Polyangium mundeleinium: one gene and its partner. The protein of the gene in region 1 interacts with the protein of each later gene in a pairwise test. Links are inferred from orthologs where the notes say so. Each region holds a gene or a part of one and is shown on either strand. Other genes may lie near its edges.

The links.
Region 2: the proteins of def (region 1) and POL67_RS20430 interact in binary tests that used the Escherichia coli proteins (3 or more experiments, as listed by UniProt). The link is inferred for Polyangium mundeleinium from one-to-one orthologs.

The regions. Positions count from the first base shown.
Region 1 is NZ_JAQNDO010000001.1:7,675,531-7,686,513, forward strand. Bases 4,309-7,170 are described here. They hold def (peptide deformylase), read left to right. Parts: upstream 4,309-5,415; coding sequence 5,416-5,925; downstream 5,926-7,170. Other genes in these bases: POL67_RS30540 (ATPase, T2SS/T4P/T4SS family), read left to right, coding at 4,309-5,282; ribD (bifunctional diaminohydroxyphosphoribosylaminopyrimidine deaminase/5-amino-6-(5-phosphoribosylamino)uracil reductase RibD), read right to left, coding at 6,003-7,133; nrdR (transcriptional regulator NrdR), read right to left, coding at 7,151-7,170. Also shown: POL67_RS30515 (PQQ-binding-like beta-propeller repeat protein), read left to right, coding at 1-184; POL67_RS30520 (formylglycine-generating enzyme family protein), read left to right, coding at 355-1,263; POL67_RS30525 (metallophosphoesterase family protein), read left to right, coding at 1,296-2,198; POL67_RS30530 (cold-shock protein), read right to left, coding at 2,293-2,511; POL67_RS30535 (hypothetical protein), read left to right, coding at 2,822-3,115; more of POL67_RS30540, read left to right, coding at 3,225-4,308; more of nrdR, read right to left, coding at 7,171-7,612; fabF (beta-ketoacyl-ACP synthase II), read right to left, coding at 7,616-8,860; acpP (acyl carrier protein), read right to left, coding at 8,916-9,164; fabG (3-oxoacyl-[acyl-carrier-protein] reductase), read right to left, coding at 9,246-9,992; fabD (ACP S-malonyltransferase), read right to left, coding at 9,996-10,946. UniProt on the Escherichia coli protein: Removes the formyl group from the N-terminal Met of newly synthesized proteins. Requires at least a dipeptide for an efficient rate of reaction. N-terminal L-methionine is a prerequisite for activity but the enzyme has broad specificity at other positions.
Region 2 is NZ_JAQNDO010000001.1:5,099,532-5,110,525, reverse strand. What follows is about bases 5,044-7,916. They hold POL67_RS20430 (aspartate-semialdehyde dehydrogenase), read left to right. Parts: upstream 5,044-5,914; coding sequence 5,915-6,919; downstream 6,920-7,916. Other genes in these bases: POL67_RS20425 (ATP-binding protein), read left to right, coding at 7,507-7,916; POL67_RS20435 (hypothetical protein), read right to left, coding at 5,044-5,835. Also shown: POL67_RS20450 (alpha/beta hydrolase), read left to right, coding at 1-974; tsaA (tRNA (N6-threonylcarbamoyladenosine(37)-N6)-methyltransferase TrmO), read left to right, coding at 1,013-1,918; POL67_RS20440 (methyltransferase domain-containing protein), read left to right, coding at 1,930-2,706; more of POL67_RS20435, read right to left, coding at 2,707-5,043; more of POL67_RS20425, read left to right, coding at 7,917-10,994.

The DNA of each region.
Region 1 (10,983 bases):
GTCGGGCAGCGTCATCTCAGCCACGCCCTTCGGCGACAAGGACGACCAGATCATCACCGCGATCACCACCGACGCCGCCGGCCGCATCTTCGTCACCGCGCAGACCTCGGGCGTGGTCGATTTCGGTCAGGGCCCGCTCTCGGGCGGCGCCGCGGATCTCGCCCTCGCCAAGCTCGCGCCCTGAGAGGGTGTTCCGCAGGCTGCTGCGCGGCTCGACGCGTCGGTCGGCCTCGCTCGACGTACAGTGTACGCCTCGCTCGGCCTCCCTAGCATCGAGCCGCTCGCGACGCCTGCGGAACCCCCTCTGAGCGTCCGCGCGGGCGATCGGCGCGTCCGGTGCTACGCCTCTCTTCGATGCGCCCCGCGACGGTCGCCACCCTCGCGCTCCTCGTGCTCGCCCCGTCCGGCGGGGCCGCCCGGCCTCCGCCTCCCCCCGAGGCGCCCTCGGCCCCCGCGCCACAAGCGAACACGAAGGCCGGCATCGTCACCCTGCAAAACCCCGCGCCCGAGGCCTTCCTCCTCCGCGAGGGGACGTTCACCATGGGCTCGACGCCCTCCGAGGTCGCGCACGCGCAGACCCTCTGCACCCTGGAGCCGATGGGCCGCGAGTGCCCCGAGCAGATCTTCGGCGATGAATACCCGCCCCACGAGGTCTACCTCTCGGACGTCTGGATCGATCGAACCGAGGTCACGGTCGCGCGTTACCGCCGCTGCGTGGCCGCGGGCCATTGCCTGGAGCCGCCGTACGCCTCGGGGGCAGCGCGCTTCGATCGGCCGGAGCTGCCGGTGGTGATGGTGAGCTATGGCGACGCCGTCGCCTTTTGCACGTGGGCGGGCGGGCGGCTGCCGACCGAGGCGGAGTGGGAGCGCGCGGCGCGGGGCGCGCGAGGCCGGCGCTACCCGTGGGGCAACCTCTGGAACGGCGTGATCGTGAACCACGGCAAGCTCTCCTGGGACGAGCTCGACCCCACCGACGGCTTCCTGGAGCTCGCCCCCGCGGGCTCGTTCCCGGACGGCCGGACGCCGGACGGATTCGCGGACATGGCGGGAAACGTCGAAGAATGGGTCGCGGATTATTACGCCCCCCGGTACCAGGAGGGGAGCGTGATGAACCCGCGCGGCCCGTCGTCGGGGGAGGAGCGGGTCCTGCGGGGGGGCGGCTACGTGCATGGACGGCCGTTCTTGCGCGCGGCGTCGCGGCAGCACGACCTGCCGTCCATGCGCAGGCCCTGGCGCGGGTTCCGTTGTGCCCGCGACGCGTAGCGAAGGGCGCCCGGCGAGATCATAGTGGGCGCGTGAAGATCGCCCACCTCTCGGATCTGCACCTGCTCTCGCTCGAAGGCGCGGTGCCGATGCGCCTCTTCAACAAGCGCATCACGGGCTACATGAACCTGCGCTTCCACCGCAAGTCGGTCCACAAGCCCTTCGCCGTCGAGGCCGTCGCCGCGGAGATCCGGAAGCTCGGCGTCGACCACGTGGTCATCACGGGCGACGTCACGAACCTCGCCCTCGAGGTCGAGTTCGAGCTCGCGAAGAAGCTCGTCGAGCAGGACCTCGGCCTCTCGCCCGAGCAGATCAGCATGGTCCCGGGCAACCACGACAGCTACACGCGCGGCGCCTTCCGCGGAAAGCGCTTCTTCCGGTACTTCGAGCCCTACCTCGGGACCGATCTGCCCGAGATCCCGGGCCCCTTCCCCTTCGTGCGCCTGCGCGGCCCGGTCGCGCTCATCGGCCTGTCGACGGCCGTGCCGAGGCCGCCGCTCGTCGCCGCCGGCGCGCTGCGCCCGAAGCAGCGGGGCGCCCTCGCGCGGGTGCTCTCCCACCCCGAGGTGCGCTCACGCACGCCGATCCTGCTCCAGCACCACCCGTGGCACAACCCGCCGCGGCTCGCGAAGACGCTGCTCGAAGGGCTCTACGACGCCAAGGAAGAGGCGGAGCTTTTGCGCGAGGTCGAGCGAGGCCTGCTCCTGCATGGCCACCTGCACCGGCGGATCCACCGCACGCTGCCGACGGCGCGGGGCCACATCGACGTGGTCGGCGCGACGAGCGCGTCGCTCCTGCACGAGAGCGACGAGCGCATGGCGGGCTTCAACCTGTACGAGATCGACGACGCCTCCGGGGCGATCGGAGCGATCACCTCGTGCAAGCTCGATCCCGTGACGAAGACGTTCTCCGAAGTGCCGATTCCGAAGGGATAGGCAGGGCGAGAGGCGTAGGAGGGAAGCCAGAAGCGACCCCGGCGCCTGCGGACGGTTCGAGTGTCCGAGGCGCCGGGTGGACGATCCGCTCAGCTCACGCGGGCGAGGCGAGGCGCATCACGTTGATGGCCTGCAGGCCCTTGGGGCCTTCCTTGATCTCGAACTCGACCGTCTCATCCTCGAAGAGGCGCTTCCGACCCGCGTCCGGTTGCTGGATCTGCGAGTAGTGGACGAAGACGTCGGGGCCCGTGTCCTGCTTGATGAATCCCCAGCCCTTCTCGTCATTGAACCACTTGACTTTACCTACTGCCATAACTCCTCCAACTTCACGGTCTGCTCGCCGATCGCCGTCGATCCCCACGATTCCGCGCGTATCCAGCGCACGCGCCCCCGGTCGAGCGGCGCCAAGGTAGACGTCCGCTCGTCCGACCGTCAAGCGGAGTGCCACCCGTCGGATGCACGCAGGCACACCTCCCGCGCCTGACGCACACTGCGAAATCAAAAACGCGCCGCGCGTGACGCACATGCGTAAAGGCGTTCGCTTCCCGAGAAAAATATGACCGGGAAATGACCGAAAATCGGTGCCCCTTGCTTCGGCACGACCATCGCAAGGGGCGACCGGCATGGAGTTCCCCACCCCCAAAGCCGAGATCACGGGCGCCGCTTCCGAGAGGAGTGGTGACGCGACGCAGCGTCCCCGCCCTTATGAACACGCCTCCCGCGATCCGCGGGCGCTCCGCATCCTCGCAAAGACCATCTACCGCGAAATGCGCCAGGGAGGTCTCGCCGAGGAGGACGTGATGTCGGTCGCCGGCGAGCTGCTCTCCCTCGTCGCCGGGGACATGAAGGACCGGCGCGAAAACGGCGAGCCGAGCTCCCTCCCGCCTTCGTCCGCTTCCGCCCGCAAGCCGCGCTGATCCGCCCCGCCTACGCGCGATCGTCCCCTCTTCGTTGACAGGCTCCTCGGGGCTTGCTCGTATTGCCGGGCGTGGCCCGGGATCCATCCCGCAAGGCCGCCCGAGCGGAATGATTTTCTCGGTCATCATCAGCGAGAAGGGCGGCGCCGAGCGCCGAGAAGCCTTCGATCGCGCGGAGATCAACGTCGGCCGCGTGCAAGGCAACGACCTCATGCTGCCGAAAGGCAACGTGTCGAAGCGGCACGCGCGCCTGGTCCTGCGTGACGGTCGCTTCATCGTCACCGACCTGAAGAGCACGAACGGCACGTACGTCAACGGCCGCAAGATCGGGCAGGCGACGATCGTCCGCGAGGGCGACAAGATCTACATCGGCGACTTCGTCCTGCGCGTCGAGGCGGGCCCCGGCGCGCAGCTCGCCGGCGGGCGCATTCCGAGCGGCGAGTTCAACGCGATGCCCGAGATGGGCTCGATGGACGGCCCGCTCTCGTCGCCCGGCGGTCCACCCTCGGCCGTCCCTGCCAAACCCCGCGACAACGTGCTCACCGGCGAGCAAGTGGCCGACGTGGTCAGCCACTTCCCGCTCGAGAATGATCCCGACGAGGCGCCGGTCCCCGTGCCGGCCCCGCCGCGCGTGCCCCGGCCGACGCAAAGCACGAAGCCAAGCGGCTCCTCGATGCTCTCGCCGACCGCGCTGTCGCCGCTGCCGCCGCATACCGCCGCCGGCCCGCCGACGCTGAGCGCAGGCCCGCGGCCGACGGCGTCGAGCATCCCCGCGCCGCCCCAAAGCCCCTTCCCGCCAGCCTTCGCGCAGGCGTTCCCGCCGCGGCACGCGGTCCCGCCCGGTCCGACGGCGGTGCCTCCGTCCCCGGCAAATCGCACGAACTCGGAGCCGACGCCGGGCCCCACGGCCGCGCACCGCGCCGCGCTCGTGACCCTCGTGGAGCGCGTGGCCGAGGGGATCGATCTCGCCCCGCTCGCCGCAGGCGCGGCCGTCTCGTCGACGTTCGCGACGATGATCACGGCGGCGATCGAGGAGCGCGTGGCGGTGATGAAGACCGCGGGCCTCGTGCCGGATGGCGTGGGCATCGAGCAGCTCGCCGTGGATGCGCGGCGCGAGCTCCTGGAGCTCGGCGCGATCGGCCCGCTGCTCGCCGACGACGACGTGGTGGAGATCCACGTTCAGGGAAACACGCGGCTCGTCGCATTCCGCAAGAGCCGCAGGACGCCGACAGGCGAGATGCCGTTCACGAGCGAGGAGGCCGCAGCGCGGGCGCTCGGGCGGCTCCTCGTCCGCGCAGGCGCGCCCTTCGAAGGCTCCGGCGCGGTCGACGTGGTCGCGCCGGAGGGCGTTCGGATCCTCGGGGTCGCGGCCGCGCCAGGCGCGAAGGGGCTGCTCGTCGTGCTGCGCAAGCCGCAGCGGATCGAGGCGAGCACGCTGGAGGATCTCGTGCGCGCGGGGCTGCTCTCGCGGGCCGTGGCAACGCTGCTGTCGCAAAGCATGGCCGGGCGCGCGAACGTGCTCGTGGCGGGCCCGATGGGCTCGGGACACGGCTCGCTCGTCGCAGCGCTCGCGCAGAGCTTCGGCGCGGAGGAGCGTGTCGTCTCGCTGCAAGACGACGACGAGATCCCCGTGAACCACACGAACGCGCTGCCCATCGCGCTCGGCCCGAGCGCAGATGCGGCGGCAAACGCGTCGCGGGTGGCCACGCGGATGCGTCCCGATCGCATCGTGATCGGCGCGCTCGCCGGCCCCGCGGCCTCCGAGCTCGTCGGTGCCCTCGGCGAAGGCGCAGGCAGCGTGCTCGCGGCGACACGCGCGCCGACGTTGCGCCATGCCCTCGCTCGGCTCACGGCCGATCTCGTGACGGCGCGCCCCGGCACGACCGTGGAAGCAGCGCGGGAAGCGCTGGCGAGCGCGTTCGATCTCGTGCTCGAAGTGGCCCGGCTGCGCGACGGTCGCGCGCGGCTCATGCGGGTCGCGGATCTGCGGGTGGAAGGCGGCGCGCTCGTGGCGCGGGACGTCTTCACGTTCCTGATCGAACGGACCGCCGCGGGCGGGGCGATCGAGGGCAGCCTGCACCCGACGGGCGTGGTGCCGGCGCTCGTGGAGGATCTGGCAGCGCGGGGGACGCCGGTCGATCCGGCGATCTTCCGACGCGCGAAGTAAAGCATCGGCGGGCCGAGCGCGTCTTGACGAGTCTCGGCAGGACGACGAGGTTCGACTAGGCTACCTTGTATGCGCTGTCCTGCCGCTGGTGACGTAGCGGCAGGGGCGGTTCGAAGGGCAACGAGAAGCGATCATGGCCATCCGCACCATCCTGCATTATCCCGACCCTCGCCTTCGCCAGAAGGCCCTGCCGGTCGAGCGCATCACGCCCGAGCTCGAGCGACTCATCGACGACATGGCCGAGACCATGTACGCCGCGCCGGGTGTGGGCCTCGCGGCGACGCAGATCGGCGAGCCGCACCGGATCTTCATCATCGACATCGCCGCCGAGGATGAGCCGAGCAACCTCATGGTCTTCGTCAACCCGGAGATCCTGTCGAAGGACGGCGAAGAGGTGGGCGCCGAGGGATGCCTGTCGTTCCCCGGCGTGAGCGAGGAGATCAAGCGCGCGACCGAGGTCCGCGTGCGCGCCCAGGGCCGCGACGGCAAGACGTTCGAGCTCACGGCCGATGGCCTGCTCGCGGTGGCGATCCAGCACGAGAACGATCACCTCGACGGCGTGCTGATGATCGATCGCGTGGGCATGCTGAAGAAGCGCATCATCCAGCGCAAGATGCAGAAGCGCGCCGACGCGACGAGCTGACGTCACGTCACTTCCCCTCTCCCGCCGGGAGAGGGGTTCGAGGGTGAGGGGGGCTCACCGCGCAACGAGTCAACGCGTCAACGAGGAAACGAGAGCGGCCCGCTGACATACGCGTCGCGGCCGCAGAGCGCCCAGCGAGGATCGACGATCCGCGGCGCCTCACTCGGCGTGTCCGGACCCGCCCAATCAACCGCACCAGGACGGCCGCGCGGCCCGAGCAAGATGGGCGCGATGAACGCGTGCAGTTCGTCCGCGAGCCGCGCCGCGAGCAGGCTGCCCGCGAGCTCGGCGCCGCCTTCCACGAGCATCGACACCACGCCCTGCGCCGCGAGGACGCGCAGCGCCGCCGACACCTCCACGCGGCCCTCCGCGGAGTTCGGCACGCGCAGCACCACGCAGCCTGCATCGGCGAGCGCCTGCTCGTTCGCCCCGGGCGCGTCCTCGCCCGTGAGCACCCACGTCGGCACCTCGCGCGCGGTCTGCACGAGCCGGCTGTGCAGCGGCAAGCGCAGGTGCGTGTCGAAGACCGCGCGCGTCGGGCAACGCCCTTGCTCGGCGAGCCCGGGCGTGCGCACCGTGAGGCGCGGATCGTCCGCGAGCGCCGTCCCGATGCCGACGCCAACGACGTCGTGCTGCGCGCGAAGCTCCTGGACCTTCGCGCGCGCCTCGGGGCCCGTGACCCACTTGGAGGCGCCGCTGCGGGTCGCGATGCGCCCGTCGAGCGAGAGCGCGAGCTTGAGCGACACGTAGGGCATGCCCGTCGTGATGAACTTCGCCCACGGCGCGATGAGCGTGCGCGCCTCGGCGCCCGCAACGCCGACGTCGACCGTGACGCCCGCCTCCGTGAGCCGCGCCGCGCCCCCGCCCTCGACGTTCGGGTTTGGATCGAGGCAACCGATGACCACGCGGCGGATGCCCGCCCGCAGGATGTTGTCGACGCAAGGCGGCGTGCGGCCGTGATGGTTGCAGGGCTCGAGCGTGACGAACAACGTGCCGCCACGCGCGGCCTCACCGGCGCGGCGCAGCGCTGCGGTCTCGGCGTGCTCTTCCCCGGCACGCACGTGGTACGACGTCGCGACGACCTCCCCCGCTTCGCTGACGACCGCGGCCCCGACCGGCGGATTCGGCGAGGGCTGGGACTTCCTCGCCTCCTCGAGCGCGAGGCGCATCGTGGCGAGATCGAAATCGGAGTCGGGGACAGTGGTCATGGGTCAGCCCGGATCTACTAGGGGCCCTTCGCCTTCACAAGCTTGCCAAGCTCGCGGAGGAACTCGTCCACGTCCCGGAAGGAGCGGTAGACGCTGGCGAAACGGACGTAGGCGACCTCGTCGAGGTCGCGGAGGTGGTTCATCACCCGCTCGCCGAGCTCCGCGCTCGTCACCTCGCGCCGCTCGGACTCCTGCACCTCGCGCTCGATCGCGTCCACCACGACCTCCAGCCGGTCCACCGAGACCGGCCGCTTGTTGCAGGCGGTCCGGAGACCTCGCATCAGCTTGGCGCGATCGAACGGTTCACGCCGGCCGTCTTTTTTCACGACGGTCGGCAGGACGTCCTCGACGCGCTCGTACGTCGTGAATCGACGACCACAAGCGGCGCACTCGCGGCGCCTGCGCACGACATCACCCGACCCGGGCGCGCGGGACTCGACGACCTTGTCCTCGAGGTGCCCGCAGAACGGGCACCTCATCGCCTAGCCCTCGAAGCGGGAGAACACGAGCGCAACGTTGGTGCCCCCGAACCCGAACGAGTTCGACATGACGTTCCGAAGACGGCGATCCCGCGCGACGAGCGGGACGCAGTCGAGCACGCACTCGGGATCCTGCTCCTCGAGGTTTGCCGTGGGAGGGACCTTGCCATCTTGGAGCGCGAGCACGGAGAGAGCCGCCTCGACCGCGCCCGCGCCGCCGAGCAGGTGCCCCGTCACGGACTTCGTCGAGCTCACCCAAAGCCCATGCCCGGTCGCGTGCTCGCCGAACACTTTTACGATCGCGCGCGCCTCCTCGAGGTCGCCGTGCGGCGTCGAGGTGCCGTGCGCGTTGATGTACTCGATGTCCGTCGACGCGAGCTTTGCGTCCACGAGCGCTTGCTTCATCGCGCGCTGCGCGCCCTCGCCTTCCGGCGCGGGCTTCGTCAGGTGGTACGCGTCGCACGTGGCGCCATAGCCGGTCACCTCGCCGTAGATCTTCGCGCCGCGGCGCTTCGCGTGCGACAGCGACTCGAGCATGAGCGTTGCGGCGCCCTCGCCCATGACAAACCCGTCGCGGCCCTTGTCCCACGGCCGGCTCGCCCGCGTGGGCTCGTCGTTGCGCCGCGAGAGCGCGAACATCGCGCCGAAGCCCGCGGCGGCGAGGCCCGTGATCGTCGCCTCCGTGCCGCCTGCGACCATGAGGTGCGTGCGGCCGCGGCGGATCCACTCGAAGGCTTCGCCGATCGAATGGGCGCTCGACGCGCACGCGCTCGTGTTGCAGTAGCTCGGCCCTTTGAGGTCGAGGGCCATCGCGACCTGGCCGGCGGCGAGGTTCGCGATGACCTGCGGGATGAAGTAAGGGCTGACCTTCGAGGGCCCCTTTTCGAGCAGCGTCTGCGCGTACTGGTACAGGTTCTCGAGTCCGCCGAGGCCGACGCCGATGAACGTGCCGCACGTCTCGCGCTCCTCGTCGGTGAACTCGATCCCCGCGTCTTTCAGGCAGAGCTGCGAGGCCGCGACCGAGAGATGGGCGAAGCGGCCCATCTCGCGGACCTTCTTTTTGGGGATGAAGTCTTCCGCAGCAAACCCCTTCACCTCGCCCGCGATGCGCGTCGAGTACTGCGACGCATCGAAGAGGGTGATAGGCCCGATCCCGGACTCTGCCGCGAGCACGGAGCGCCACGTCTCCACGGTGCCGATGCCGTTCGGGGTGACGAGACCGATGCCGGTGATGACGACGCGTTCCATACTCGCTTCGCCCAGGATGGACCGGGGACGAGGCCCTCGCTAGGGCTCTCGGGCGCTACTTCTTGATGTGCGAATTGATGTAGTCGATCGCATCCTGCACGGACCGGATCTTCTCCGTGTCCTCGTCCGGGATGTCGATCTCGAACGCCTCTTCGAAGGCGAGCACGAGCTCCACGAGGCCGAGCGAATCTGCGCCCAGGTCGTCGATGAACGTCGACTCGGGCTTGATGTCCTTCTCGTCGACGTCGAGCTGTTCCTTGATGATCCGTTTGACCTCGGCCGAGATGTCGCGACCTTCCGCCATGGCGTCCTCCGGGAAAAAGCGGTCCCCTCCTAACCCATCGTTCGAGCTTTTGCACCACCTTCGTGGCGTGCGAAACGCTTTTTACATGTACATGCCGCCGTTTACGCGGATGGTCTCGCCCGTGATGTAAGAAGCAGCATCCGAGCAGAGGAAGGCCACCGCGGCAGCGACCTCTTCCGGCTTTCCGGTGCGACCGAGCGGAATGGCCTTCAGCATGCCTTCCTTCACCTCGGCCCCGAGCGACGAGGTCATGTCGGTGTCGATGAAGCCGGGCGCGACCACGTTCACCGTGATGCTGCGTGAAGCGTACTCGCGCGCGAGCGTCTTCGAGAGGCCGAGGAGCGCGGCCTTCGACGCGGCGTAGACCGCCTGCCCGGCATTGCCCATCTCACCGACGATACTCGACAGAAACACGATGCGGCCCGTGCGGGCGCGCATCATCGGCTTGATGACCGCGCGCGCGCAGCCGATCGCGCCCTTCACGTTCACCGCGAAGACGCGATCGATCTCCTCTTCCTTCACGCGCAGGACGAGATTGTCGACGGCGATGCCCGCGTTCGCCACGAGGATGTCGAGGCGGCCGAGCCGCTTCGCCAGCGCCGCGATCGCCTCGTCGGTGGCCTGCATGTCGGCCACGTCGAAGCCGAGCGCCTCGGCCTTGCCTCCGCGCTCCTCGATCGCCTGCACGACGCGACGCGCCTCCTCCTCACCGCGCACGTAGTTGACAACGACGTACGCGCCTTGCGCTGCGAGCGCCTCCGCCGTCGCGCGACCAATTCCCCGTGAAGCGCCCGTCACGAGCGCGACCTTGCCGCTCAGACCGAACATCTCTCAAGCCTCCAGGAATGCAGGCACCGCGTCGATCCCCGCCGGATCCGAGACGCTCAGCACCTTGATGGATTTCGCGATTCGCTTCCCGAGCCCGGCGAGCACCTTGCCAGGCCCAAGCTCGAGCGCGTGCGTCACGCCCTCGGCCGCCATGCGCTCGACCGAAGCGGACCAGAGGACCGCGCCGTCGATCTGCCCGAGCAAGAGCTCGGCGACCCGCCCGGGATCGGCGTTCGGCGACGCGTCGACGTTGGCGATCACCGGGAACACGAGCGGATGGATCACGACCCGCTCGAGCGCAGGCGCGAGCGCGTCACGCGCGCTCCGCATGAGCGCGCAGTGGAAGGGCGCGCTGACCTTGAGCGGCACGGCCTTGCCGCCACGCGCGACCACGAGCTCCCCCGCACGAGCTACCGCGTCCTTGTGCCCTGCGATCACCACCTGCCCCGGCGCGTTGTAGTTCGCCGGCGAAACGATCTCCCCCGCGGCCGCCTCCTCGCAGATCGCCGCGATCGCCTCGGCGTCGAGCCCCATGATCGCCGACATCGCGCCCTCGCCCGGCGGCACTGCGGCCTGCATCGCGGAGCCGCGCAGGCGGCAGAGGCGCACGGCGTCTTCGAGCTCGATCGCGCCCGCGGCGCAGAGGGCGCTGTACTCGCCGAGCGAGTGCCCCGCGGCGAACACGGGCGGCGCGAGATCCGGGTGACGCTCGCGCAGCGCCGCCACGATGGCCGCGCTCGCCGCCACGATCGCGGGCTGCGTGTTCGCGGTGAGCGTGAGCTCCTCCATCGGGCCTTCGAAGCAGAGCCGGGAGAGCGGCTCGCCGAGCGCGGCGTCCGCGCGCTCGAACGTGCGGCGCGCGGCCTCTGACGTCGCAGCGAGCTCTTTGCCCATGCCGACGACCTGCGAGCCTTGACCAGGGAACAACCAGGCGACCTTCGTGCTTCGCTGCATCGACGCGGACTCCGTGGTGTTACGTCGCGAGAAAATG
Region 2 (10,994 bases), 2.6 Mb from region 1 along the record:
GCTACGACGTGGGCGAGGGCGACGGGAAGTTCACGGTCGCGAGCGGGCTCGACCGGTTCTGGGAGCGCGACGCGCACTCGATCGTGCATCGCATCACGCGCGAGGCGCCGCCCGGTGGCGAGCTCGACGACGCGGCGCTGCGTCGCATCGACGTGTGGACCGACGGCGGCACGCGCGACCTCTTCAACTTCGCGGTGAGCGCGCAGCACCTCACGGGCGCGTTCGGCGCGCGCAAGCGGAACGTCACGTACTTCTCGGACTTCACGCAGCAGCCCGAGCTCGTGCCAGGCAACTTGAACGGCTACGCGCCTTCGCGCGTGCCCTACGAGGATCTGCCCGGCATCGTGCTCCAGCGGTACGGCAAGCTCGATCCGACGGCCGACGACATCGAGAACGGCAGCGGCCAGCACGTGGGCACGGCGAACGAGCTCGTCGCCCGCTTGCAGGGCGCGCTCTACTTCATCAGCTCGCGCTGGCCCGATCAGGACCTGCGCACGCTCGTGCTGGAGAGCAACGACGACGCGGATCCGGAGGCCGAAGCGTGCGAGGTCCAGGGCGCCTGCTCGTTCGAGTTCAAATCGACGCTCGGCCGCGTCGGCCCGGTCAGCGTCGCGCTGCCGCCCGGCTACGCACACAAGACGCAGAAGGAGCGGCGCTACCCGGTCGTCTACGCGCTCCACGGCTACGGCCAGGAGCCGAAGGATCTCGTCGCGGCGGCGACCTTGATCAAGACGTTCATGAACGCGCCGACGGACAGCGTGGAGAGCCGCTTGCCGAAGATGATCCTCGTCTTCGTCGACGGCCGCTGCCGCGTCGGGCCGGACGGCAAGGCCGAGTGCATCCGCGGCACATTCTTCGGCGAGAGCCCGCTCCAGAGCGGCGCGAAGCTCGAGTCGTGGTGGCTCGAGCTCATGAACCACATCGACGCGAACTACCGGACGATGGGCGAGTCCGAGTCGATGTGGACCGAGTGAATTGACATCCGGCGCTCCGCATCCCAAATGCGGAGCGCTTGTCCCCCGACGATCCCCGTCTCCAGCCGTTCTCGCTCACGCCGATCGGGATCCTGCGCACGCCCTTCCCCGATCGCGTGAGCACGCCACGCCAGCCGCACGCCTCGGAAGGCGCCGAGGGCCGCATCGAGCTCGCGGCCGGCCTCGGACTCGAACACGCGGTGAGTGACCTCGAAGGCTGGGAGTACCTCTGGGTCATCTTCTGCTTCCACCTCAACGCGGGGGTCCGGGGGCAGAGTTCGGCTCCGACGAGCGGAGCCCCCGGCACGTACCACTGGAGGCCCAAGGTGTTGCCCCCGCGCAGCGCCGGCAAACGCCGCGGCGTGCTCGCCACGCGATCGCCGCATCGGCCGAACCCCATCGGCCTCTCGCTCGTGCGGCTCGTCTCGGTCGAGGGGCTCGTGATCCACGTGCGCGACGTCGACATGATCGACGAGAGCCCGGTGCTCGACATCAAGCCCTACATCCCCTACGCGGAGGCGCGCCCCGGCGCGCGCACGGGCTGGCTCGAATCGCTCGCCGGGGAGAACGAGAGCGCGGGCGAGGCCCCCGCGGATCCGGAGCCGGGTTTTTCCGTCACGTGGAGCCCGCACGCCGCGGCGCAGGCCGCATACCTGAAGGACGAACACGGGGTCGACCTCGTCACGCCCGTCACGCGCACGCTGCGCCTCGGCCCGCAGCCGCACCCCTACCGCCGCATCCGCGCGTTGCCCGACGGGACCTTGCGCCTCGCGCACAAGGACTTCCGCGTCAGCTTCCGGGTCGAGCGGCGCGACGTGACGGTCCTGTCGATCGGGACCGGTTACCGCGAGCGGGATCTCGCGCTCTCCGACGATCCGGCGGTCGCCATCCACCGCGCCTTCAACGCCCGCTTTCCTCCGGGCGGGGAACCGGCGGCGTGCTAACGCATCGTCCGATGCGGCCCTACGCTTGTCTCCTCCTGCTCCCCGTCATCGCCTGCGCGAGCGAACCTCCCCCGAAGCCCGTGTACAGCACGGCGGAGACCATGCCGCATGACGAGCTCGTCGCGAGGATGCCCCCCAACCAACCGCATCACGGGCACGGCGGCGGCCATCACGGGCATGGCGGCGGCCATCACGGGCACGGCGGTCCGCTCGTGCATCGCTTCGAGAAGGCCGAGGACTGGGCCAAGGAGTTCGACGATCCGGCGCGCGACGCGTGGCAGAAGCCGGCCGAGGTCGTCGCCGCGATGCGCCTGTCGCCGGGGCTCGTCGTCGCGGACATCGGCGCGGGCACGGGGTACTTCGAGCCGCACCTCTCGCGCGCCGTCGGGCCGAGCGGCAAGGTGTTCGCCCTCGACGTCGAGGCCGACATGGTGCGCTACCTGCGCGAGCGCGTGGGGAAGGAGAAGCTCGACAACGTGGAGGCGCGTCAGGTCGGGCTTTCGGATCCGGGGCTTGGACAGGGCACGGTCGATCGCGTGCTCATCGTCGACACGTGGCACCACATCGATGGCCGAAAGGACTACGCCGCGAAGATCAAGGACGGCCTCAAGCCTGGCGGACTCCTCGTCATCGTCGACTTCACGATGGAGGCCCCGAAGGGCCCGCCGAAGGAGCACCGCATCACGCCGGAGGCGATGATCGCCGAGCTCGAGGCCGCAGGGTTGAAGGGCGAGGTCCTCCAGGAGACCTTGCCCGACCAGTACATCGTGGTCGCGAAAAAGCCCTGACTAGCGCCGACTGCAGGCGAACGTCCACCGCCGCCCCGTCGATCGCTCCGTCGCTGCGAGGGGCACCGTGCCAGCCGGCGACGGTTTGTCTGCGGCGGGCTGCGCCTTCGTTTCCTTGTCGGGCACGAACGTCCCGTCGAGGCGCGCGGCGATTCCCTCCACGCAGGCGGCTCCTGGATCGATGCGCAGCCGCATCTCGATCGAGTCGAGCGCGGCCCGACCGCCGGGGATCTCCACGGCAGGTGACGCGTCGAGCGACGTGTCCATGAGCCAGCCGTCCTGACCTTCCGCGCAGCGCGGCGGCAGCACGCCGCCGAGATCCCGCTTGCCGAGCGCGATCGGCTCGCCCACGGCGCCCGTCTCCGGATCGACCGGGTGCACGTACATCCCGCCGAAGCGATCGCCCGGCTCCGGGATGCTCGTCACGAGCAACCCGAGCCCCGTCCCGAGCGCGCGACGCACGAGCCGCGGCGGCTCCGGCATGGCGTACCGCGAGGGGCTCGGCCGGTAGAACGACGTGACGAGACGCAGGACGCCGAGATCCACGCGGTAGAGCGCGACCGTGTCGTAGGACGCGCCCTGCACGAGCAGGAACCAGCTCTCGCCGAGGCGCACCGCGCCTTGCGGCAGCGGCCTTGCAAACCCCGCCGTGCGCCCCGCCGCGTCTCGCAACAGCAGCACCGGTTGCCCCTCGCTCGCCGCGAGCAACGAGCAGCTCGTGCCCCGGCACACGTGCGCCAGCGCGTGGCGGCCGGTCGGATCGAGGAACGATCCCCACGACGCGAGCGGATACGAGCCGACGCCCATGCCTTCGGCGGTCGAGGTCTCGTCGGGCCAGGGCGGCGCGCTCGTCGCCGTGGATCGAACGCCGCCCGCGGGATCGAAGCGATCGTCGAACCGCACCAGGAAGTGCCCCGTGCGCGCCCAGTCCGAGCCCTTCTTGCCCCAGGCGTACGCGCGCAGGCTCACGAGGTCGTAGGGCGCGCCGTTGTCGATCCCGACCTCGTCCTTCTCCAGCGCAGGCGCGGGTAGGTTGCGGAACGTGCTCCAGGGCGTCTTCTGCGGCTGCGGCGGCGGCCGGCCGAAGCCGCCGAAGCCACCCCCACCAAACCCCCCAAACACGGGCGGCACCGGCGCGGGCGCGGCCTCCTTCTTCGCAGGCTTGTCCGGGAGCGGCTCGGTGACGGGTTTGCCCACGGGCGCGCACGAGACCCGCACCGTCGGCGTCGTCTTCATCGGCACGTAGAGCGCAGGCGGCGCCTCGGCAGCGCCGAGATCCCCCGAGATCGCGGGTTTGCCCCAGCCCACGCGGACCCAGCCCGCGAGCACGCACCCGACGGGCCCGCAGGCGCGCGTCGCGGCGTCGCCCGGCTCGACGTCGTGCTCGGGCAGGTCGAAGACCTTCCACGTCATGCCCCCGTCGATCGACTCCGCCGCGCGCCCGCCCTCGCCCGGCGACAACGCGAACTTGCCCGAGATCACGACGCCGTTCTCGTTGTCGCGCGCCTCGCCCGCGGTCACCGTGCCGTCGAGTTTCACGCGCACGCCGATCACCGGCCCACCCGACTCGACCCAGCCGCCGAGCACGCCGGGCTCGCGCTCCTCGAACCCTTCGAGCCACATCCCGCGCCGGAGCTCGCGCGCCACGCTGCGGGGCTTTTGCGGCAGCACGAGCGGCACGTTCGTCATCTCCGCGCCCTTCAGGATCGTGAGCTGCCCCGTGCTGCCCGTGCGCGGCGGCACGAGGATCGCGACCCGCTCGTCCGAGAGCGCCACGACCCGCTCGACGCCGAGATCGCCCTTCACCCGCACCTCGCGCGTCGCCCCGCTCGCCGCGCGTACGCAGTACACGCGCGTGCCCGCGTCACTCGCCGCGCTCGCGCCGGGAGCGCGCGCCTTCGCGCCTGGCCCTCGTGCCTCGCCTTCGCCGTCCTCGCACGTCCCGCGCACCACGAGCGCGCCCGCGCCGTTCGCCGAGACGAAGCGCGGGCCCTTGAACGAAAGGACCTTCTGCATCGCGAGCGGCGGGACGAACGCGTAGATGTTCGTCGGCCCTTCGCGCTCGCCGCAAACGAACCCGTACGAGGCGCCAAGGCGCACGGCGTGGCAATTCGCTTCGCGCTCGGGGAACGCGGCGAGGTTCAGATCGACGATCGCGGCCGTGTCGAGCGAGACCCGCGCGAGCGCCCCGGCCCGCGCGACGACGGCCGTGCGTGGCGTGTCGGGAAAGCCGTCCTCCACGGCCGCGCGCAGCACCTTCTTCCCGAACGGGCCTTTCGGCGCGCCCGGCGTGGTCGGGTCTCCCTCGTCGTCGGTCGCGACCTGGTTCGCGCGGTACGTCAGGTTGCCGCGCGCATCGAGCACGTACCTGCCGCCCGCGACGAACATCGTCGGCTCGTCGCCCACGACCGAGATCGCCGCGGGGCGCTCCGGGAGCTGCAGCGGCCTCCACGTCGCGCCCGCGTCGAAGGTCGCGAGCACGCCGCGCAGATCCGCGTCGACGACGCCGGTGAACCCGTCGGCGAACGCGAGCCCGCCGTACGCCGCGGCGGGCGGCAGCGGCGCGAGGGATCGCACCTCGCCCGACTCGGCGTCGACCGCGACGAGCTTTCCGTTCGAAGAGAGCCGCAGGTAGAGCCTGTCGAACCCCGGCACGACGTCGCTCGTCGTCGAGGAGAACTGCACGAGCGGCCGGAGCTTTCCGAGCCAGGACGAGGCCCGCCAGAGCTGCGTGCCGCCGCCCGACGTCGCGTGGAAGACGAACCCACCGCCGAGCCGGCTCGGCAGCGCGACGGCGTTCACGTGACCGAGCGGCAAGAGCTCGTTCGCCCGCTCCGTCGTGCCGTCCTCGTGCACGAGGAGCCGCATGCGATCGAGGAGCACGCGCCGCGCGCCGGCCTCGTACGCGACGACCCCGCGCTCGCCGCGCACGTCGGGCAAGAGCCGCGAGGGCGACACCATCGACACGAGTTTTTCCGGGACGGCCGCAGCATTCGTTGCGGGCGCCGTGGCCCCCTGGGCAGCGCTGCCCGAGGCGCCCGATTTGCAGCCTGTCACGGAGAGCGACGTGAGCGGCGCGAGCGCGAGGAGCGCGAGGATGCAACTCGAAGCGCGGGAGGGGCCTCGCATCAAGGACGCATGCTAGCGCGCAGCCCGCCGAGGCGCAGCGTTCTTGCGCGGACCGCGGACCGGGCGCTATAGCGGGCCCATGTCGTGCGTCGTTGCTGTCGTGGGCGCCACGGGCGTGGTGGGGCGGGAGATGTTGCGGACCCTGGAGCTTCGGCGCTTTCCGGCGACCGAAGTGCGCGTCCTCGCCTCGGCGCGCTCCGCAGGAAGCCGCGTCCCCTTCCAGGGCGGCGAGCTCGAAATCCAGGTCGCCCGCGCGGAGGCCTTCGACGGCGTGGACATCGCGCTCTTCAGCGCCGGCGCCGCCGCCTCGCGCGAGCTCGCCCCACTCGCGGCCGCGCGCGGCGCGGTGGTCATCGACAACTCGAGCGCGTGGCGCGCCGATCCCGACTGCCCCCTCGTCGTGCCCGAAGTGAACATGGACGCCGCGAAGAACCGCCCGAAGGGCATCATCGCGAACCCGAACTGCAGCACGATCCAGATGGTCGTCGCGCTCGGGCCGCTCCACGCCGCGGCGAGGCTCAAGCACGTCGTCGTCTCCACGTACCAGGCCGCGAGCGGCAAGGGCCACGCGGCGATGGACGAGCTCATCACGCAAACGCGCGAGCTCGCGGCCGGCGCCGAGCCCACGGCGAGCGTCTTCCCCGGCTCGCTCGCGGGCAACCTCCTCATGGACTGGAAGCCGGGGAGCCTGCCCGACTGGTCCGAGGAGGAGCTCAAAATGGTGCACGAGACGCGCAAGATCCTGGGCGACGCGGAGATCGGCGTGACGCCGACGACGGTGCGCGTGCCGGTCGTCACGAGCCACAGCGAGGCCGTGCACGCGCAGTTCCACCGCCCGATGACGGCGGCCGAGGCGCGCGAATTGCTCCGCGGCGCCCCGGGCGTCCGCCTCTTCGACGAGCCCTACGCGCCGGGCAAGCACCCGCAGCCGCGCGCGGCGACCGGCACGGACGACGTGTTCGTTGGCCGCGTGCGCGACGACCTCGCGGTGCCGGGGGCGCTGAATCTGTGGATCGTCGCGGACAATCTGCGGAAGGGCGCGGCGCTGAACGCGGTGCAGATCGCGGAGCGGCTGCTCGGCTGAGGCGGTGCCCCGCCGCAGCGTAGCGCCGGGGTTTCACCCCGGGCCCGACCAGGGGTTGTCCACCCCTGGACCCGGGACCAGGGCCAGCCCTGGACCGCGGGTGCATCGACCGCAATGCGGTCGATGCAAAGGCGCATCGCGTCGGGGAGCACCCGCCGAAGCGGGTCGTTCCCACCGACGTGCCGTTCGTTCCAACACGCGCGACATCGCTTCCCGCATCCTGAGGTAAAGAAAGCTACAACACACGCCTTCCTTCCTACGGAAGTGCGATTCGCTCCCACGGAAGTGCGGTTCGCTCCTGCGGAAGTGCGATTCGCTCCCACGGAAGTGCGATTCGCTCCTGCGGAAAAGGGATCCGCTCGTGGACCACGCGCGCTTTCTTCCGACACGTCCGCTTTTTCTTCCCGCGAAGCGGCGTGACCTTCCCGCGCGCCTGCCCTCGCTTCCGGCGCGTCTTCCGCGCTCGGGGGAGCGTTTTTCGCGCGGGAGGGCTCGTTCCACGGGCGAGGTGAGCCCCCGCCCCTTGACACCACACCCCGTACAGCCTTCCGATCGCCCAACCGCACGCCGCCAGGCCTCCCCCGCGTATGGCCAAAGACAAGAAGACCCGACACAGCTCGCTCGACCCGGAGGACGTCCTCACAGGTCGCTCACGTCCAGAGGCGCGGGATCTCGTCACGCTCATCCGCGAAGTGAACCCCACCGACCGCGGGCTCGATCGGCGCGAGACGGCGCGGCGTTACGCCCTGAAGAACCGCCTCCAGAGCATGCTCGTCACGCGCTTCCGCGAGGCGATCGAGATCCGCCCCGAGCCCGGCCAGCCCGGCGTCGTCCTCCTCCACCATCGCCCCTCGGGCCTCGACGCCTGCCACGCCGTCATCGCGGAGCTCGACGACGACGCGAGGTCCTTCGTCCAGCACGTGGTCGATACGGCAGCCTCCCCCGCGCCCCTGGCCCCCGAAGCACCACGGAAGACCACGCCGCGACCAAGCGAAGGCAGCCGCCCGAGCGGCGCCCTCCCGGACCTCCTCCGTGCGGCCGAGGAGGCGCTCGCAGAGTACGACTACGAGCTCGCCCGGACACACCTCGAAGAAGCGCTCGCCCAAAGCGGCGGCGACACGCAAGCCGCGATCGCGCTCCTCTCGCTCCTCGTGGCCACGCTCGGCATCGACGCAGAGGCGCTCGCCCTGGAGGCCACGCTCCCCGCGGAGACGCTCACGGATGTCCACGTGCGTCTCCTCCTCGCGCTCGCCGCCGCGAGGCTCGACGAGCGCGCGCGTGCGCTTCGCCTGCTCCCTGCCGCGAACGCAAAGGCCCCCCCGGCGCGCGTCGCCGAGGTCTTCGTGGCACTCGCGAGAAGCGCGCTCACAACGGGAGACCTCGCCTCTGCCGCCGACGACATCACGCGGGCGCGAGCCCTCGACGTGACCCATCCGGAGCTCGTGGGCCTCGCAGACGCGCTCGCGAAGGCGCGCGCCACGACGCGAGGCCCCGCGGAAGCGGAAGCGTCACGGCTCTTCGCGGAGGGGGATCTCCACGGCGCAGAAGAACGCGCCCGCGAGATCCTCGCGCATCACCCGGAGAGCGAGGTCGCCCGGAGGATCCTTCGCGCCGTCGAGGAGCAAAAGAAGCGGGACGAGGCGCGGCGAAAGCTCGACGACGCATGCGACGCGCTCGATCGCGGCGCGCCCCAGCAAGCCGTCGCGCTGCTCGAAGCCGCGAAGGGCCTCGGACTCCCGGAGCATGAAGCGGCGACCGTCGAGCAACGGATCGCCGTGATGCTCGCGGCAGCGCGCGCGCAGGAAGAAGAAGCGCACGCCGCGACGATCGCACGAGCGATCGGCACAGGCGCGATCGCCGAGGGTCTCGCCGCGTACCTCACGTTGCCCGCCCCGGGACGCGGCCGGGTGAAGGCGCTCGCAGGCTCGAAGCTCCTCCCGTGGATGGATGTCGTCGCGCCGCCCGGCGAGGGCGCGAAGGGGAAGCCGGCGGTGGCCGCGATCGTCGCGCTCCACCGCGCCACAGAGCTCGCCGAACGCTCGCCGGAGATGGCGATCGAGCTGCTCGACGCGCACGGAAAAGTTCTGCAGGGCTTCGCACCCGCAGAGGATGTGCGAAAGCGCGCGCAGGCCGCGCTCGCGGACGAACGCCGGCGGGTCGCCACGGGGCGGATCGAGGCGGCTCGGCGGGTGATGGAGGAAGGCGACGTCGCGCAGGCGAACAAGCTCCTCGGCGAGGTGCAACGAAAGGATCTGCCGGAGGACGAGGCCTCGGCCTTCGATCGGTTTCGCGCAGAGGTGCAGCGGAAGCTCGAACGGCAAACCCTCGCCGCCTCGCTCGCGGAGCTCCGGCGCGAGGGGGATGCCCTGCGCGCGCTCGCCGTGTGCGAGGAGCTCGCGGCGCGCGTGGAGGGCGAGGACGTGGCGCGGATCGCGGCCCTGCGCGGGGAGATCCGCGCGGAGGTGCGGCGCCAATTCTCGGTGCAGGTGAAGACGTTCGAGGGAGGCCAAGGACCCGCGGCGGCGCTCCACGACGCACGCATCATCCCTCGGTGGAAGTGGGAGACGATGCTCGTGCGGACGCGTGACGGGCGCGAGGAGGTCGTCCTCATCGTCCCCCAGACGAGAGGCGCGTGGGTCTTCCTCCGCGTGATCGACGCAGCGACGGGCAAGCTCCGGGCGCGCATCACCTTGCGCTCGCCGGATCCGATCGAGCTGTTGGCCGCGGCGCTGCGCGACAGACGCCTGATCCTCGTCGGGCGGCGCGCGAGCCTCCTCGAGATCGACACGGACGACTGGACGGTGGAGCGCTGGTGCCGGAACGTCCTCTGCAACGGCACCGCGGTGACGTTCCAGCAAGACAACATCCTCGAGCTCACCTTGCCCCAGGTGCACGTCGAGGAGGCGCTCATCACCCCGGAGGGTCGCTGGCTCTGGATCAACACGATGGCGAGCGGCAGCATTCGCCGGATCCTCTCGGTGTTCGACCTCGAGGATCTGCGGCTCGTGCGCGAGATCCGCGAGCATCGTTCCGAGCGCGTCTCCTCTGGCGGCATCCCCGGTCTGAAGACGCCGCGCGTGGTCGTCTCCGAGAGCAGCGAGAAGGAGGACAAGGGCCGGACGTGCTTCTACAGCTCCCGCGGGGCGCCGTCCGGCGACCCCACGTTCCCGACCGACGCGCTCTCCGCCAGGGCGGTCGTCGCCTGCCCGGACGGTGAGCGGATCCTGGGCATCACCAGCGACCCCGAGGGCCCGATGGATCCTCACGCCGCGTGGTGGGGGTTCGTCGAGATCGACGCGCGAGGCGTGCGGCCCCTGCGCCTCTTCGAAGGCGTGACGGCCGTCTACGAGGTGACGGCGATCGGGAGCCTCGACGCGAAGATGTGTTTCGTGCTCTTCGATCTCAAAGACGACGGCCCCCTGCTCTTTGGCCTCCGCGACGAAGAAGAGGGACTCGCGATCACGTACCGCGTACGCGTGCCTCGGCGCTCGCTCCTCGCGGGGACCGCGGACGGTCGCCGCGCGGCGCTCGTCGTGCTGCACGACGGCCACCACGAGATCGTGCCGCTCGGCCCGGAGCCGCCGAGGGCGGCCGAGGGCCCTATCGTCGCGCCGTTCACGATCCCGACCTTGCCGAGGGGCTCCTTGCACACGCGGCACCTCGACTGCCACCAGCCCGCGGGGGAAAACCTCACGGCCGCGATCAAGGAAGAGCGCGTGCTCCGGCGGGAGGGGAGACAAGGGCTCAAGCGGCGCCTGGAGTGGGCGCGGCGAAAGGCGGGCCCGGACGAGATCCTCGCGTTCGAGCACGCGCTCAAGCGGCTCCATGACATGGAGACGGCCGGGTACGTGAACAAGATCGCGTGCGAACGGTTCCCCGATCATCCGAGGATCCGGCTTTCGTATACCCGCACGCTCGGCTCCCTGGGGCAGTGGCGCGAGATCGTGGAGCACCTCGCGGACATCGATCCCTCGCGGCTCCGCGAGCCCTCGGACGTAAAGCACTTCCACCACATGCGCGGGATCGCGCTGATGATGCTGGACAAGCCCGAGGCGGCGCTCGTCGAGCTCGAGCG